DNA from 2 places in the Microbacterium sp. zg-B96 genome. Region 2 is predicted to be linked to the other one. Evidence: predicted binding sites of a transcription regulator. Region 2 holds the regulator's gene; the other holds the start of a gene.
What was found. The regulator LexA, encoded in region 2, represses DNA repair genes until DNA is damaged. The targets are predictions, from matches to a motif close to TCGAACANNTGTTCGA.

Region 1: imuA' (DnaE2-dependent mutagenesis accessory factor ImuA') is a predicted target of LexA. The motif match lies at 2,800-2,815, and genes of this name have one in related genera.

Annotation. Positions count from the first base shown of each region.
Region 1 covers NZ_CP126738.1:2,324,991-2,333,625, forward strand. The annotation lists gene QNO11_RS10805 (error-prone DNA polymerase) at 1-534, opposite strand, end outside; gene QNO11_RS10810 (DNA polymerase Y family protein) at 568-2,091, opposite strand; gene imuA' (DnaE2-dependent mutagenesis accessory factor ImuA') at 2,088-2,777, opposite strand; gene QNO11_RS10820 (LacI family DNA-binding transcriptional regulator) at 3,104-4,069, opposite strand; gene QNO11_RS10825 (mannitol dehydrogenase family protein) at 4,160-5,695, shown strand; gene QNO11_RS10830 (L-idonate 5-dehydrogenase) at 5,692-6,696, shown strand; gene QNO11_RS10835 (MFS transporter) at 6,771-8,162, shown strand; gene manD (D-mannonate dehydratase ManD) at 8,232-8,635, shown strand, end outside.
Region 2 covers NZ_CP126738.1:1,075,402-1,084,036, reverse strand. The annotation lists gene infC (translation initiation factor IF-3) at 1-646, opposite strand, end outside; gene QNO11_RS04860 (DUF1844 domain-containing protein) at 944-1,354, shown strand; gene QNO11_RS04855 (SseB family protein) at 1,511-2,296, opposite strand; gene priA (bifunctional 1-(5-phosphoribosyl)-5-((5-phosphoribosylamino)methylideneamino)imidazole-4-carboxamide isomerase/phosphoribosylanthranilate isomerase PriA) at 2,280-3,026, opposite strand; gene hisH (imidazole glycerol phosphate synthase subunit HisH) at 3,082-3,744, opposite strand; gene hisB (imidazoleglycerol-phosphate dehydratase HisB) at 3,741-4,352, opposite strand; gene QNO11_RS04835 (histidinol-phosphate transaminase) at 4,349-5,434, opposite strand; gene QNO11_RS04830 (LysM peptidoglycan-binding domain-containing protein) at 5,463-5,822, opposite strand; gene lexA (transcriptional repressor LexA) at 6,079-6,777, shown strand; gene QNO11_RS04820 (S9 family peptidase) at 6,927-8,635, shown strand, end outside.

The DNA of each region.
Region 1 (8,635 bases), 1.2 Mb from region 2:
GTGCAGGTCGTAGACGGGGCGGCCCTTCTGTCCACCGGCCAGCTGCGCGTGGGTGATGGCTGCGGCCAGACGGTGGTAGCCCTCCTCACCGCGGGCGAGCACGAGCAGGTGGTGACCCGGCGGGTCGGCGTCGTTGGCCTTCGGGGAGCTGCGGGGGCGTTCGGGCAGCTCGAGTGACAGCTCGGCGCCGAACACCGTCTTGACGCTGCGGGCCTCGGCGGCCTCGGCGAACCGCACGATGCCGTAGAAGCCGTCGTGGTCGGTGACGGCCAGGGCGTGCAGGCCGAGCCGTTCGGCCTCTTCGACGAGTTCCTCCGGGGAGGAGGCGCCGTCGAGGAACGAGAAGGAACTGTGCGCGTGCAGTTCGGCGTACGGGACGACGTCGGCGGGCCGGGCGATGGGCGGCGGCGTGTAGGCGCCGCGCTTGCGCGACCAGGCGGGGCTGTCGCCGCCGTTCGCGCCGGGCGGGCGGCGGTTGCCGCTGAGGAGCCGTTCCATCTCGGACCACGGCACGGAGGGGTTGTTGAAGCCCATCAGCGGGGGTCCTTCGCTGGGTTGGATCGGGGATCAGTCATAGCGGCCCTCGGCTGACCAGTCGCCGGCCTCGCACACCAGCAGCCACGCCGCCTGGTCGGCATCCACCACCTGAAACCGGTGCGCCCGCCGGGCGCGCACGGCGTCCCAGCCGCGCTCCCGCACCGGCCACGGCCCCGCCCACGCCTGGATGCGCCGGCGCCTGCCGCTTTCGTACAGCACGGCGGGCGGGGCGGTCAGCTCATCGCGGTCGGCGACGGCCACGGCATCCCCGTCGGCATCCACCACTTCCACCGGACGCGGCGGATCGAACACCGTCGACGGCAGCGGATCGGGCAGGCTCCCCGGCCACGGCCGGTCGGCGGGCCGGGGCAGCACCGGGCGATCGCCCCACGGCACCAGCACCTGCCGCTCGGCCAGCCACCGGCCGCCGCCGACCACCGGGGTCACCACGCCGCGATGCCCGAGCATCGCCTGCACCCGAGACAGCGCATGGTGCACCCGCTCGTCGGGACCGCCGCCGAACAGGGACCGCACATGGTGGGAGGCGGCATCCACCGTCTCGGGCGAGATGCGCACCCGGGTGACGGCGCTGCGCAGCCCCGCCTCCCCCAGCTGCCAGCGCACCCGGTCCACCACCTCGCCGGCGGTGAACGCCCCGGGGTGCAGCCACACCCGCTCGCTGTTCTCGCCGCGGTCGCCGGTGATCTGCACGCGCAGCTCGGTGCAGACCAGGCTGTGCTCACCGAGCCCCGCGATGAACTCCTCGGCGGCGACGCGCATCGCGAACGCCACCTGGTCGGCGATCTCCAGCGGCGGCTCGAACGCCACCTCGCGCTCCAGTTCGGGCGGCGGGGTGCGCGGCTGCACGGGCCGCGAGTCGCTCCCGGAGGCGAAGGAGTGCAGGCGGATGCCGCGTTCGCCGAGGCGCTCCCCCACGCGTTCGGCGGGCATGGCGGCGAACTGGCCGAGGGTGTGCACGCCCAGCCGCGCCAGCAGGTCGACGACGTCGGCTTCGTCCAGCGCAGTCACCGGCAGCGGCGCGAGGAAGGCGCCCGACTCCCCCGCCGGGACGATCCGCACCGGGGCGTCGGGGTGCGTGATGCGCGCGGCCTGCTCCGCCGTGAACGCTCCGTCTGCAACGGCGATGCGCGCGTCGGTGTCGCCCAGCGCATCGCGCAGCACGTGGGCGGTGCGCTCCTCGCCGCCGTAGTACCGCGCCGGCCCCTGGGCGCGCAGGGCGCACAGCCCCGCCCGGATCAGCTGCACACCGGGCGCGAGCTCTTCGATGCTCGCCACGAGCGGGGCGAACACCCGCTGATCCCGCGTCGGGTCGGCGTCGACGATCGTCAGCTGCGGGCAGCGGGCCTGCGCGTCGCGGCGCCGCTGCCCGCGGCGCACCCCTTCGGCGCGGGCGGCGGCGGAGCAGGCGACCACCGCTCCCTTGTCGAGCACGGCGACGGGGGCTGCGGCATCCACCCCCTGCTCCCGCGCGAGGGCGACCACGGGCCAATCCGGCAGCCACAGCACGAGGGTGCGCTGCGGTGCGGTGTTCATCCCGCCACCCGCCAGGGCAGTGGCATGGGCGCCGAGGCGCTGGACGGTGCGGACGAGGCGACCTGTCCGGATGCCGCCGGCAACTGCACCCGCGCGCGACGGGGCACCGGGGTGCGGCGGCTGGAGACGGTGACGGTCAGCTCCCGCGCGGCGAGGTAGCCGTGGCCGTCGCCGACGCCGGACCACTCCGGGTCGCTCACGTCGATCATGGCCTCGGTCTGCGGCCACGTGCCCTGCACCAGCAGCACAGCGCCGCGCTCGCGCAGGCGGGCGGCCAGCCGCGAGACGTCGCCGTCGCTGACCCGCGACGGCGGACGCACGGCCACGACGGGCAGCACCTCGGCGATCGTCGCCGTCACCGCCAGCCAGCGACTGCCGGGGTCGGGGATCAGCACGAGCCGGGACAGGTCCACCCCGACCCGGCCGGCGGCCTCGGCGCCGAACTCCGGCATCCCCACCACTCCGCACCAGGAGCCGGCCTGCGACGGCGGCGCCATGAGGGCGGACAGCAGCGTGAGTGAGGGACCCAGCGAGTAGGACGACCCGGGGCGCAGGCCGCGCCCGGGCAGGAGCCCTGCGAGGGCGGGATGGGCCGGCAGCACCGGGGCATCCAGGCGCCGCCCCTGCACCCGCTCGAGTTGCGCGCGCAGGCGCTGCACGTCTTCGGCAGCAGCCTGGTTTCGCACGATCGACCTCACCAAGACAGACTAGAACGGATGTTCTAGATGTTCAACGCAGGTCTCGAAGATACGCTCGACCTCCGACATCGGTCGCGGGGCGCCGCCGCGCGGCATCCGCCCGGCTCACTCCGCCCTCCCCGCGCGGCATCCACCTCCCCCTCCCCCGCGAGAAACCACGTTTCGGTTGAGAAACACCGCGATGCGTGGTTTCTCAACCGAGAAGTGGTTTCTCACCCGGAGGGGCGGATGCCGGGGGGCGGATGCCGCGGGGCGGATGCCGCGAGGGGGATGCCGCAAAGCGCGGGAACGGATCGTCGGCGCGGAGGCGTCGGTCAGGTCGAGCGCGGCACCGCGGTCGACGCCCGAACCATCAGCTGCGAGCCGAGCGTCGCGACCTCGCCGATCACGGCGCCCGTAATCGCCTGCAACAGCAGGTCGACGGCGAGGGCGCCGCTGCGCTCGATCGGCATGTGCACCGTGGTGAGCGCCGGGGTGACGGCCCCGGCGAGGTCGATGTCGTCGATGCCCACGAGGCTGATGTCGTCGGGGCAGGTGAGGCCCAGTTCCAGCATCCCCGCCTCCAGCCCGAGGGCGACGAGGTCGTTGTAGGCGACGACGGCCGTGGCCCCGCTCGCTGCCGCGAGCGCGGCGGCGACCCGCCCGCCGTGAATCGATGCGGCGTGGTGGCTGAGTCGGGTGAGGCGGATGCCGTGGCGCTCGCACGCCGCGCCGATGGTGTCGAAGCGGCGGGCATCGGCCCACGACCCCCGTGGGCCGGAGGCGTAGGCGATGTGCTGGTGCCCGAGGGCAACGAGGTGCTCGATGGCCTGACTGGGACCGTGCACCGCGTCCATGAGCACGCACGGGACGCCGTCGATCTGACGGTTGATGACCACCGCGGGAGTGGTGCCGATGAGGGCGAGGACCTCGGCGTCGGGCAGGCGGGGCGAGCACAGGAGCATGCCGTCGAACCGGCGGGCCTGTTCGATCTGCTCGCTTTCACGGCGGAGGTCTTCATCGGCGTCGAACAGCACGATGCGGTGGCGTCCGTGCCACGCCTGACCCTGGATGGCCTTGAGGAGCTTCCCGTAGACGGGGTTGGCGACATCGGGCACGATGACGCCGAGCGTGCGGGTGGCGGTGCCCGCCTGCGGGTTGGCGTAGCCGAGGTCGGCCGCAGCCTCCATGACCCTCTCGCGCGTGGTGGGCGCGAGGCGCTCCGGCTCGCCGAACGCCCGCGACGCGGTGGCGATCGACACTCCCGCGCGGCGTGCCACGTCGGTCAATGTCGCTGCCACGTTCACCCTCGCCTTCGCCGCCATCCTAGGACATCGCGCCCCAAATGAAACCGCTTGACAACTTTGTACAACTCATACACACTGTTTTCCATGACGATCGACGCCGATCTGCGGATCCTGAGCCGCACCACCCCTGCGGCCACCGCTCCGCTGGTCACCCCCGCGGGTGCCGGCATCCTCCATCTCGGCCTCGGCAGCTTCCACCGTGCGCACCAGGCGATGTACACCGCCGCGGCGCTGCAGCGGGAAAGCGGAAACTGGGGAATCATCGGCGTCGCCTCTCGCTCCCGCACTGTCGTCGACGCGCTGCACGCGCAGGACTTCCTCTACTCCGTCGCCACCATCTCCCCCGCCGGCACGAGACTCGCGATCCCCGGCGTGCACACCGACGCCTTCGTCGCGGCGGACCAGCCCGAGCGGGTCGTCGCGCACATCGCCGACCCGGCCATCCGCATCGTGACGCTCACGGTCACCGAGAACGGCTACAGCTACTCGCCCTCGACCGAGCATCTCGACCTCGACGACCCGGCCGTCCGCGCGGACCTCGCCGGGGGCGCACCCCGCTCGACGATCGGACAGCTCGCGCGCGGGCTGCAGGCTCGCGCAGCCGGCGGAGGCGAGCCCCTCTCCGTGCTCAGCTGCGACAACCTCGCGGCCAACGGCAAGCACACTGAGAAGCTCGTGCGCGAGTTCCTGCAGGCGCTGCCCGGCGGTGAAGCATCCGATGTCCTCGCCTTCCTCGACCGTGCCGTGACGTTCCCCTCGAGCATGGTCGACCGCATCGTCCCCGCCACGACGTCGCGGCTGCGCAACGAGGTCAGCACGCTTCTCGGCGCCCGCGACGACATTCCCGTGCCGGCCGAGCCGTTCACGATGTGGGCCATCGAGGACCGGTTCGCCGCCGGCCGCCCCGCATGGGAGGCCGGCGGCGCGGTCTTCACCGACGAGGTCGGCCGATACGAGCAGATGAAGGTGCGCCTGCTCAACGGCACGCACTCGCTCATCGCGTACCTCGGCGCGCTCCGCGGCGTCGCGACGATCCCCGAGGCCATCGGCCTGGGCGGGATCGAGGATGCCGCGCGCTGCGTCATGCGCCGCGAGTACGAGCCGTCGGTCGAGGTGCCCACCGGCGTCGACATCCGCGAATACGAGGGTCAGCTCTTCGAGCGCTGGGGAAACAGCGCCCTCGGTCACCGCACCAGCCAGGTCGGCTCCGACGGCTCGGTGAAGCTCCGCCAGCGCATCCCGGAGCCCGCCCTGCAGGCGCTCGGCCGCGCCGAGATGCCGCACCTGATCGCGCTCACCGTCGCCGGCTACCTCTCGTGCCTTGCCCCGCTGGCCGGCTTCGATCCCGGCATCCATGCAGCCGCGATGACCGATCCGGCGCGCGAGCGCCTCGCCGCCTTCTCGGCCACCGTGCGCGATGGCGGAGAACTGGCCCGCCGCGTCATCACCGACCTGCAGCTCTTCGGTACCGCCCTCGCCCACCAGGACGCGTTCATCGCCCGGGTCGGCGAGCTCGTCGACACGATCCGCAGGCGCGGGGTCGATGCCGCCATCACCGACGCGATCTCGGCATCGTCCGCGACGTCGTCCGCAGTCACCACGAAGGAGGGACGACGATGAAGTCGCTCGTCATACACGGCAAGGAAGACATCCGCTGGGAAGACCAGGAGGCTCCCGAGCCCCGCGACGGCGAGGTGCGGCTGCGCGTCGCCTTCGTCGGAATCTGCGGGTCCGACCTGCACTACTACTTCCACGGCGCCAACGGCGAGTACACGATCCGCGAGCCGCTGACCCCCGGCCACGAGCTCTCCGGCGTCGTCGACCTCGACCCGTCCGGGCGCCTCGCGCCCGGCACGCCGGTCACCGTGCACCCCGCCCGCTACGGCGCCTCTGCACCCGGCCTCGAGGACCGCCCGCACCTGCGCCCTGGCGGGGACTACCTCGGCAGCGCCGCGGCGAACCCGCACCGCCAGGGCGGAGCATCCGAATTGCTCATCGTCGAGGACCATATGGTGCGGGTGCTGCCCGACACCCTGCCCCTTGAGCGCGCTGCCCTCGCCGAGCCGCTCGCCGTCGCGTTGCACGCCGTCGGGCTCGCGGGCGACCTCACCGGGCGGCGCGTGCTCGTCATCGGCGCGGGCCCCATCGGTCTGCTCGTCGTCGCGGCTGCCGTGCACGCAGGCGCCGGGGTCGTCGGCGCGAGCGACGTGCGCTCCGAACCACTCGAACGCGCGCAGGCGTTGGGCGCGACCGAGGTCTCCCTCGTCGGGCGCGACACGGTCGAGAACGAGTCGTACGACGTCGTCTTCGAATGCTCCGGCGTGGGCGCCGCACTCACTCAGGCCGTGCGCGCGGCGCGCCGCGCCGGCACGGTCATCCAGGTCGGGATGCTCCCGAACGCAGACGTAGGAGTGAACCTCGCGCCGATGCTGGCGAAAGAGCTCACCATCCGCGGTGCGTTCCGCTTCTCGACGGAGATCGACGACGCGGTGCGGATGCTCGCGGAGTCCGATGCTCTCGACCCCGTCGTGTCGCACGTCCTCCCGGCATCCGATGCCGTCAGCGCGTTCGAGATCGCCCGCGACTCGTCCGCCTCCGCCAAAGTCCTTCTGTCCCTCTAGCGATCACCGCTACCCAGCGGCCCCGCCGCACCCATCACACCCACCACCGTTCCTGGTCCAAAGGAGTACCTCCCATGTCAGAATCACCAACGACGGTCACGGCCGCCGATCCCGCCGCGAAGAGGTCGGTCCGCGACCTCGTTCGCGCCGCCATCTCCGGCTGGCTCGGCACGGCTCTCGAGTTCATGGACTACCAGCTGTACTCGTTGGCCGCCGCGCTCGTCTTCGCCGAGCTCTTCTTCTCCGCCGAGAACCCGGCCGTGGCAGTAGTCGCCGCGATGGCCACCTACGGCGTCGGCTACGTGGCTCGCCCCGTCGGCGCGTTCTTCTTCGCCCGGCTCGGTGACAAGACCGGCCGCGCCAGGGTCCTCTTCTACACGATCCTGCTCATGGGGCTGGCGACCACGCTCATCGGTGTGCTCCCGACCTACTCGCAGGTGGGGATGCTCGCGCCGATCCTCCTTGTGCTGCTGCGGATCGCGCAGGGCTTCGGCGCCGGCGCGGAGATCTCCGGAGCCGGGGTCATGCTTGCCGAGTACGCCCCCGCGAAACGCCGCGGCATCATCGCCTCTCTCGTCGCCCTCGGCACCAACTGCGGCACCCTCCTGGCCTCGGGCATCTGGGCCATCCTGCTGATCGCGTACAGCGAGGAGGAAGTCATCGAATGGGCATGGCGGATCCCCTTCCTCGCCAGCGCGGTCATCATGCTCTTCGCTCTCTGGGTGCGCTTCAACCTCAAGGAGACCCCGGTCTTCGAGGAGCGCGACGACGTCGTCGACGGCAGGGCGCTCTCCAAGGCGGATGCCCTCCAGCTCGCCACCGAGACCGGCGACGTCCGCACGCTGGAGGCGATGCAGCGCAAGCCCATCAAGGCGTTCATCATCGCGCTGATGCTGCGCTTCGGCCAGGCCGGGAACTCCGGCATGATCCAGACGTACCTCATCAGCTACATCACCGTGGTGCTCCTGCTGGACCGCTCGATCGGCGTCAACGCCGTCATCGTCTCGTCGCTCGTCGCCTTCATCACGGTGCCGCTGTCCGGCTGGCTCGGCGACCGCTTCGGTCGCAAGCGCATGTACATCATCTGGGCGATCGTCGCGCTCATCGTCATCGTCCCGACCATGCTCATGATCAGCAGCCAGGACACCACGCAGGTCTTCGTGGGCTACGTCATCCTGCACAACCTGGCGGTGATGAGCTTCGCGTCGCTCGAGAACCTGACCATCCCGGAGATCTTCGGCGCGCGCAACCGCTACACCTACACCGCGATGGCGCGTGAGATCGGCGCCATCGTCGCAACCGGCATCGGGCCCGTCATCGCCGCCGCCTGGGTCTCCGCCGTCACCGGATCGTTCATCCCGATCATCATCATGCTGGTGTTCTTCACGCTGTCCACGCTCATCGCGGCGATCTGGATGCCGGAGGTCGCCGGTCGCGACCTGACGGACCCGCGCGACGCGATCTGACCGACAAGACCATCCCAACCCGGGGTGCGGGCGCCTGAAGCCCGCACCCCGCACCTCCAGGAGAACACCATGGCCATCGAGCTCGTCGATGTCATCATCACCAGCCCCGGACGCAACTTCGTAACGCTCAAGATCACGACCTCGGACGGCTTGGTCGGCTGGGGCGACGCCACCCTCAACGGTCGCGAGCTCGCTGTCGCCTCCTACCTCAAGGACCACGTCGCATCGACGCTCGTCGGCCGCGATGAGGAACGCATCGAAGACACCTGGCAGTACCTCTACCGCGGACCGTACTGGCGTCGCGGCCCGGTGACGATGGCGGCCATCGCCGCCGTTGACATGGCGCTCTGGGACATCAAGGCGAAGCGGGCCGGGATGCCCCTCTACCAGCTGCTCGGCGGCGCCAGTCGCGACGGCATCCGCGTCTACGCCCACGCCTCCGGCACCGACTACGCCGCGCTGAAGAACGCCAT
Region 2 (8,635 bases):
CCGGCTTCTCGACGGGCTGCTCTTCCTGCTCGTCGATCTGCTCGTCGAGGTCGTCGTCGTCGTGGTCGTCGTAGTGGTCGTCGTCGGGACCGCCGGAGCGGGCCTGACGGGCCGCTTCCTTGTTGGCAGCGCGCGCGGCGTTCTGCTCGGTCTTGACCTCGGACTTGTTCTTGTGGGGAGCGACCACCATGACCATGTTGCGACCGTCGATCGTGGGGCTGGATTCGACCGTGCCGAACTCCGCCACGTCCTCGGCGAACTTGCGCAGGAGACGCACACCCTGTTCGGGGCGCGACTGCTCGCGACCGCGGAACAGGATCATGGCCTTGACCTTGTCGCCGGCCTGCAGGAAGCCCTCGGCGCGCTTGAGCTTGGTTATGTAGTCGTGCGCCTCGATCTTCAGTCGGAATCGGACCTCCTTGAGGACCGTGTTCGCCTGATTGCGCCGCGCTTCCTTGGCCTTCTGCGCCGCCTCGTACTTGAACTTGCCGTAGTCCATGATCTTGACCACGGGCGGCTTCGAGTTCGGGGCCACCTCGACCAGGTCGAGTTCGGCCTCCTGGGCCAGGCGCAGCGCCACCTCGATGCGGACGACGCCGACCTGCTCACCCGCGGGGCCGACGAGGCGGACCTCGGGGACGCGGATGCGGTCATTGGTGCGGGGATCGCTGATGCGGAGCTCCTCTTACGTAACGAATAGGACCGGCCACCGCGACGATCCGCATTTCAGCGGTCCCTCGCGGGCGGAAGATTCGCACGTTCCACCCGCACAGCGCACCTGCGCCGAGCTTGTGCACCCTGGCTACTCCGTACGAGACGGAGCGGAGTGCGTGGACCCGGTAGCCTTGAGCGGCAAGCGCGGGTGGGATGTGATCCTCTTTCGATCCGGGGGAGAACCCCCCGGTGCCCGCGAAAGTCTAGCAGAAAGTGTGATGTGAACACGATTCCCCTTGGGCACGACGATCAGCCGACCTCCGGGAGTGCCCCGGATGCCGCAACCGAGGCCCGCTGGGAGGAGCAGGATCGCGCCGCCAACTCCGCGACCCGGGACATCGCCGACGTGCCGGCGGTCGAGGTGATCACCACGACCGCGGTGCACTTGATGAGCGCCGCCGCAGTGAAGGTCGGGCTCGCCGACGACCCGCAGACGCAGACCGACCTCGATGAGGCGCGCAAGCTCATCAACGCGCTGGCCGGCCTGATCACCGCCGGTGCCCCCGAGATCAGCGACATGCACGCCCGGTCGCTCCGGGACGGCCTGCGGTCGCTGCAACTTGCGTTCCGCGAGGCATCCGTCGTCCCCGACCCGATCGGTAAAGGCCCCGGCGAGAAGCTGACGGGCCCCGTCACCTGAGCGCCCGCGAGTGAGTATTCGAGCCCGCGAGTGAGTATTCGCGTCCTCGAGTGAGTATTCGAGCCCGCGAGCGAGTATTCGCGTCGGCGTGAGTACTCACTCGGCGGCCGCAATACTCACTCGGCAGTACGAATACTCACTCGGCGGCGGGAATACTCACTCGGCGGGGCGGGTGAGCTTCACGGTCAGGGAATCGACCAGCACCGCGATACGGTCATCGGCGGCCCAGCGCGCGGCGAGCCGCTGCAGCACGGCGTCGAGCTCGGCCTGCTCCAGGCCGGCGACCAGCTGCAGCCGCACCAACAGCTCGGGCCCGCGCAGCCGCGCGTCGGGATCGCCGGGCTCCATCGACAGATCGAGCACCGCCAGCTCTCCCCCGATGCTCTCCTGCAGTCCGCGGTACACCTCCGGGGACGCGAAGCTCGGCTCCCACTCGTGGCCCTGACCGATCGCCCAGACGGCGGGCCGGCGCAGCACGAACTCGGTCTCACTCGTCGGATCGATCACGATCAGGTCGGTGTCATCGTGCGCGGCGGCCACCGCGGTGCGCACACCGTCGGCAGGCACGGGGCGCGCGGTGGCATCCCACCGCTGCATCGCCGCGACCGAGCTGAACACCGGGAGCACCCGTCGCCCGTCCGGCGCGGCCACCGTCACGATCGACAGTTCCTGCGTCTTGTCGACGACCAGCCCGGTCGGCCCGACGCCCTCGTCGCCCTTCTCGGCGACGAGCGGAATCAGCAGCCGCGCGGTGCGGTACGCCTCGACGACAGCGGTCTGGTCACCGGTGCCGGCGCGGAATGCCTGCAGCGCCGCGAGCAACGAGGGATCGGCGGAGCCGTCATCGCCAGCATGCGGGTTTGACTGGAAGCTGCGGCCCTCCCACGGCACCCCGGCGGAGTCGCCGGTGTGCGCGCAGCCGGGCTCAGGATCCGGCGACATCCAGCGCCTCGGCGAGGGTGAAGGCCTTCGCGTACAGCGCCTTGCCGACGATCGCTCCCTCGACGCCCAGCGGCACGAGTTCGCGCAGCGCCGCGATGTCGTCAAGGCTCGAGATGCCTCCGGAGGCGACGACCGGCTTCGTCGTGCGCGCGGTCACGTCGCGCAGCAGCTGCAGGTTGGGTCCGCGCAGCGTCCCGTCCTTCGTGACGTCGGTGACGACGTAGCGGCGGCAGCCGGCCTGCTCGAGTCGGTCCATGACCTCCCAGAGGTCCCCGCCCTCGCGGGTCCAGCCGCGCGCAGCCAGGGTCGTGCCCCGCACGTCGAGCCCGACGGCGATCGCGTCGCCGTAGCGGGCGATGACGTCGGAGGCCCATTCCGGGTTCTCCAGCGCCGCCGTGCCGAGGTTGATGCGGGTGGCGCCGCTTTCCAGCGCGGCATCCAGCGTCCGGTCATCGCGGATGCCGCCGGACAGCTCCACCTGCACGCCCTTGACGTGCTTGATCACCTTGCGCAGCACGCTGGTGTTGTTGCCGCGGCCGAACGCCGCGTCGAGGTCGACCAGGTGGATCCACTTCGCGCCCTGGCGGGCCCACAACTGCGCGGCCTCGACAGGGTCGCCGTAGCTGGTCTCCGACCCGGCCTCCCCCTGCGTCAGGCGCACGGCCTTGCCGTCGGCGACGTCGATGGCGGGGAGGAGGATCAGCTCGGGGGTGGACGCGAAATCGTTCATGGCTCCAGGGGTGGTACAGGTTCGGTGGCGCGGCGAGGGCCGCGACGACACGATGTCAGAGCGTAGTCCGGGGCAAGGCGCCGATCCAATTGGACAACAGGCGGATGCCGGCTTCGCCCGACTTCTCCGGGTGGAACTGGGTCGCCGACAGCGGCCCGTTCTCGACCGCGGCCAGGAACGGCGCACCGTGGCGGCTCCAGGTCAGCGCGGGGCTCGGGAACGGCGGCATGACATCGAGGGTCCATGACTGGGCGGCGTAGGAGTGGACGAAGTAGAACCGTTCCTGCTCGATGCCGCGGAAGAGTACCGAGCCCTCCCCCGCCTCGACGGTGTTCCAGCCCATGTGGGGCAGCACCGGGGCGTCGAGTTCGGTGACGGCGCCGGGCCATTCGCCCAGGCCCTCGGTGTCGACGCCGCGTTCGACGCCGTGCTCGAACAGCACCTGCATCCCGACGCAGATGCCGAGCACCGGCCGGCCGCCGGCAAGGCGGCGGTCGATCAGCTCATCGGCGCGGCTGGCGCGGAGGGCGTCCATCACGGCGCGGAACGCGCCCACTCCGGGCACCACCAGGCCGTCCGCCTCGCGGACCAGACCGCGATCGGACGTCAGCCGTGCGTCGGCACCCGCCGCGACCAGCGCCTTGACGGCAGAGTGGACGTTGCCCGATCCGTAGTCCAGAACCGCGACGACGGGCCGATCTCCGTTGATGCCGGTCACAGAGCACCCTTCGTGCTGGGTACGCCCTGCACGAGCGGGTCGAGGGACTTCGCCTGGCGGAATGCGCGCGCGAAGGCCTTGTACTCGGCTTCGGCGATGTGGTGGGGGTCGCGGCCGCCGAGCACCGTGACGTGCACGGTGAGGCCCGCGTTGAACGCGATCGCCTCGAACGTGTGGCGCACGAGCGATCCGGTGAAGTGGCCGCCGATGAGGTGGTGCTCGAAGCCCACCGGCTCCCCCGTGTGTACGAGGTAGGGCCGGCCGCTGATGTCGACGACCGCCTGCGCGAGCGCCTCGTCGAGCGGGACGAGCGCGTCGCCGTAGCGGGAGATGCCGGTCTTGTCACCGAGCGCCTCGCGGATCGCCTGGCCGAGGACGATCGCGACGTCCTCCACGGTGTGGTGCGCGTCGATGTCGGTGTCACCGGAAGCGCGCACGGTGAGATCGGTCAGCGAGTGCTTGGCGAACGCCGTCAGCAGGTGGTTGAAGAACGGCACGCTGGTGTCGATGTGGCTGCGTCCGGTGCCGTCGAGGTCGAGCTCGAGTTCGACGGTGGATTCGCTGGTCGCACGGCGCACGGATGCGGTGCGAGCCTCGGGACGGGTCATGACTTCGAGTCTACCGAGGCCAGCGCGTCGAGGAACGCTGTGGTCTCCGCCTCGGTGCCCGCCGTCACCCGCAGGTGACCGGGGATGCCGACGTCGCGGATCAGGATGCCGCGGTCGTACAGCGCCTGCCAGGTCGCGGCGGGGTCGTCCACCCCGCCGAAGAGCACGAAGTTGGTCCAGGACTCGTGGGGCTCGTAGCCGAGCGCTTCGAGCGTGGCCGAGATGCGGTCGCGCTGCGCGACGATGTCGTCGACCATGCGCAGCATGACGGGGGCGTGCCGCAGCGCGGCGGTCGCGGCGGCCTGCGTGAGGGCGCTGAGGTGGTAGGGCAGACGCACCAGGCGCAGTGCGTCGATGACCGCGGGGTCGGCGGCGAGGTAGCCGACGCGGGCGCCGGCGAACGCGAACGCCTTACTCATGGTGCGCGAGACCACCAGGCGTTCCCGCCCCGGCAGCAGCGACAGCGCGGTGCGCTCCTCGTGCGGGGCGAACTCGGCATAGGCCTCATCGACGATCACAATGCCGTGGCTGGCCTCGTACACCGCCTCGATCACATCCAGCGACATGGGCGTGCCGGTGGGGTTGTTCGGGGCGCAGAGGAAGATGACGTCGGGCGACGCGTCGGCGACCTGGGATGCCGCATCAGCCGGGCTCAGCGTGTAGTCATGGGCGCGGTGGCCGGCGACCCAGGTGGCGCCGGTACCCCGCGTGAGCAGCGGGTACATCGAGTAGCTCGGCGCGAAGGTGAACGCGGTGCGGCCGGGTCCGGCGAAGGCCTGCAGCACGTGCTGCAGCACCTCGTTGGAGCCGTTGGCCGCCCAGATCTGGTCGGCCGTCAGGCCGTGGCCGAGGTAGTCGGCGAAGCCCTCGCGCAACGCGGTGAACTCGCGGTCCGGGTAGCGGTTGATGTCACGCAGCGCCCGGGCGACGGAGTCGAGAATGTCACCGGCGACCTCATCTGGGATGGGATGGGTGTTCTCGTTGACGTTGAGGGCCACCGGCAGGGGTGCCTGCGGGGCGCCATAGGGGGTCTGGCCGCGCAGGTCGGCGCGGAGGGGCAGGTCGTCAAGACTCACGATCACCCCTCCAATGCTAGAGCGCATGGGAGGCTCAGTGGCCGGCGACGTACTCCAGGGGGATCGACAGGCGCTGGCCTGCGGCGAGGTTCGACGACTCCAGCGCATTCAGACGCACGATCGCGTCGATCACATCGCGCGGGTCCGCCTGGGGCGCGACCTCTTCGGCGATCCCCCACAGCGATTCGCCGGCGGTCACCGTGACGGTCTCGAACGTGCCGGCGGGAGCCGGAGCATCCATCGTTGCGAGGGCACCGCCGCCGCTGAGGATACCGAAGCCGAGGGCAGCGACCGCCGGGAGTGCGGCGATGCCGGCGAGCACGCGGCGACCGCGCGGGGTGATCCGCAGTCGCGTCGTGGACGGTGCGGTGCCTGCGATCTCGATGGTGGTCATGGGGTCCTCCTCTGTGACGATCTTCGCATCCGGCCCTCGGCCGGGAGAGCCGGATGCGAAGTTCTCTTCCGAAGTTATCTTCGATGTTCTAGGGTGTCAAGTACGAAACCTGCTCGGAGATCGAATCGCACGCGACACGCGTACACCTCGTCGCCGTGGCATCCGTCACCGGATACGGTTTCGATAGGAGCACCCCACCACGGACCTCCGACATTCGAAGACCGCTGCCCCGTGCGGCGAGACGGGAGAGGGCGAGATGACCGACACGACACCGGGCGGCCGCGAGCGCGCGCAGGAGAAACCGCAGACGCGCCGCCGCAAGAGCCTGAGCGACAAGCAGCTCGCCATCCTCGAAGTGATCCAGCGGTCGATCGCCCGCCACGGCTACCCGCCGAGCATGCGCGAGATCGGGGATGCGGTCGGGCTCAAGTCGCTGTCGAGCGTGACCCACCAGCTCAACCAGCTCGAACTGAGCGGGTACCTCCGTCGCGACGCAGGCAAGACGCGCGCGATGGAGGTGCTGATCGACCTCCCCGGCAGTGCCGCCGAGAACCCGGCCGATGCCTCCCCCGCTGTGGGCGACGCCGCCCTGGTGCCGCTGGTGGGCCGCATCGCCGCCGGCGTGCCGATCACGGCGGATCAGCAGGTGGAGGAGATCTTCCCGCTGCCGCGCCAGCTGGTCGGCAAGGGCGACCTGTTCATGCTGAAGGTCAGCGGCGAGTCGATGATCGACGCCGCCATCTGCGACGGCGACTGGGTCGTCGTGCGCTCTCAGGCCACCGCCGACAACGGCGAGATCGTCGCGGCCATGCTCGATGGTGAGGCGACGGTGAAGACCTTCCGCCAGCGCGACGGTCACACCTGGCTGCTCCCCCGCAACAGTGCGTTCGAACCGATCGTCGGCGACGAGGCCGTGGTGCTGGGCAAGGTCGTGGCGGTACTGCGCGCGATCTGATCGACGCACCGTCGACGACGACGGAGGGGGATGCCGCTACGACCGCGGCATCCCCCCTTCGCATTGCCGCGTCATGCCCCCACGGTAGCCACGCGACCGGCGGCCGCGGTCGGATGTGACGATCTGTGTCCCCGCGTAACGTGGGATGTATGGTCGACGTCCTTCCGTACGGTTCCTGGCCCTCCCCGCTGTCTGCGGCCGACGTGTCCGAGGCCTCGCCTCGGCTGGAAGGCGCCCGCTTCGTCGGCGACGAGGTGTGGTGGGGGCAGACGGTGCCTGCGGAAGGCGGGCGCACGACGGTGCGGCGGCGACGGCCCGACGGCACGGTGTCGGACGTGCTGCCGGCAGGCTGGAACGTCCGCTCCCGCGTGCACGAATACGGCGGCGGCGCGTGGACGGCCTCGCCCGAGGGCCGGCTGTACTTCGTCGAGAAGGCCGATCAGCGCGTCTACGTCCAGCGTCCCGGCGCAGAGCCCGTGGCGCTGACGCCCGCTGCCGGGGATGTGCGCTACGGCGGGCTGACCTGGCAGGCGGGCACCCTGCTGGCGGTGCGCGAGGACCACACCCGCGGCGAGCGCCCGGTGCGCCACATCGTGTCGATCGGGACCGCCGGCGTGGTCGAGGTCGCCGGTGGCAGCGATTTCGTCGCCCACCCCGCCCTCTCCCCCGACGGCCGCCACCTGGCGTGGATCGCGTGGGATCACCCCGACATGGCGTGGGACCGCGCGCGCCTGCTCGTCGGACGGCTGGAGGCGGGCCGGGTCGCGCAGCCGACGGTGATCTCCTCCGGCGTGACCTCGCCGTTGCAGCCGCAGTGGCAGGGCGATGACCGCCTCGTCTACGCCGACGACCCCACCGGCCGCTGGAACCTGTGGCGGGTCTCGCTTCCGGACGGCGAACCGGTCGCGGTGTCCCCCGCCGACGCCGACACCGGCGGACCGCTGTGGGTGCTGGGCCAGCGCTGGTTCGCCACCCTCGCGGACGGCCGCATCGTCGCGGTGCGCACCAACGGCAACGACGAAGTGGTGCTGATCTCCCGCGACGGGCAGGCGCGCGCACTGGGGCTTCCCACCACCGCGGGCGTGTCGATCGAGGATGCCGCCGGGTCACGGGTGCTGCTCACCGGTGCCGGTGTCCAGCACCCCGCGGGCCTGTGGCTCGTCGATGTCGACCGCCCCGGCGAGGCGCAGCCGCTCGTGGGCGGCCAGTCGCCGTGGGATGCCGCGTGGCTGCCGCGGCCGCGAGAGTTCACCGTCGACGGTCCCCACGGCCCGGTGCACGCCTACGACTACCCGCCGACCAACCCCGACGCCACCGCACCCGAGGGCGAACTGCCGCCGTACGTCGTGTTCGTCCACGGCGGCCCCACCGCTCACGTGGCGGCGGCGGCATCCGGCAAGATCGCCTACTTCACCAGCCGGGGCATCGGGGTGCTCGACGTCAATTACGCCGGCTCCAGCGGCTACGGCCGTACCTACCGGGAACGGCTGCGGGGGCAGTGGGGCATCGCGGACGTCGACGACGTCGCCGCTGCCGCATCTGGGCTTGCCGCCGAGGGCCGGGCGGATGCCGCGCGGCTGGCGATCGAGGGCGGCTCCGCCGGCGGCTGGACGGTGCTGTCGGCGCTCGTGCGCACCGACGTCTTCGCGGCGGGGATCTCCCGCTACGGCGTCGGGGACGCCCGCACCCTCGCCGAGGACACCCACGACTTCGAGGCCCGGTACCTCGACGGGCTCATCGGCCCGCTGCCGGAAGCCGACGCGGTCTACACCGAGCGCTCCCCGCTCAGCCGCCCGGAGCGCTTCCGCGTCCCGGTGCTGCTGCTGCAGGGCGCCGAGGACGAGGTGGTGCCGCCGTC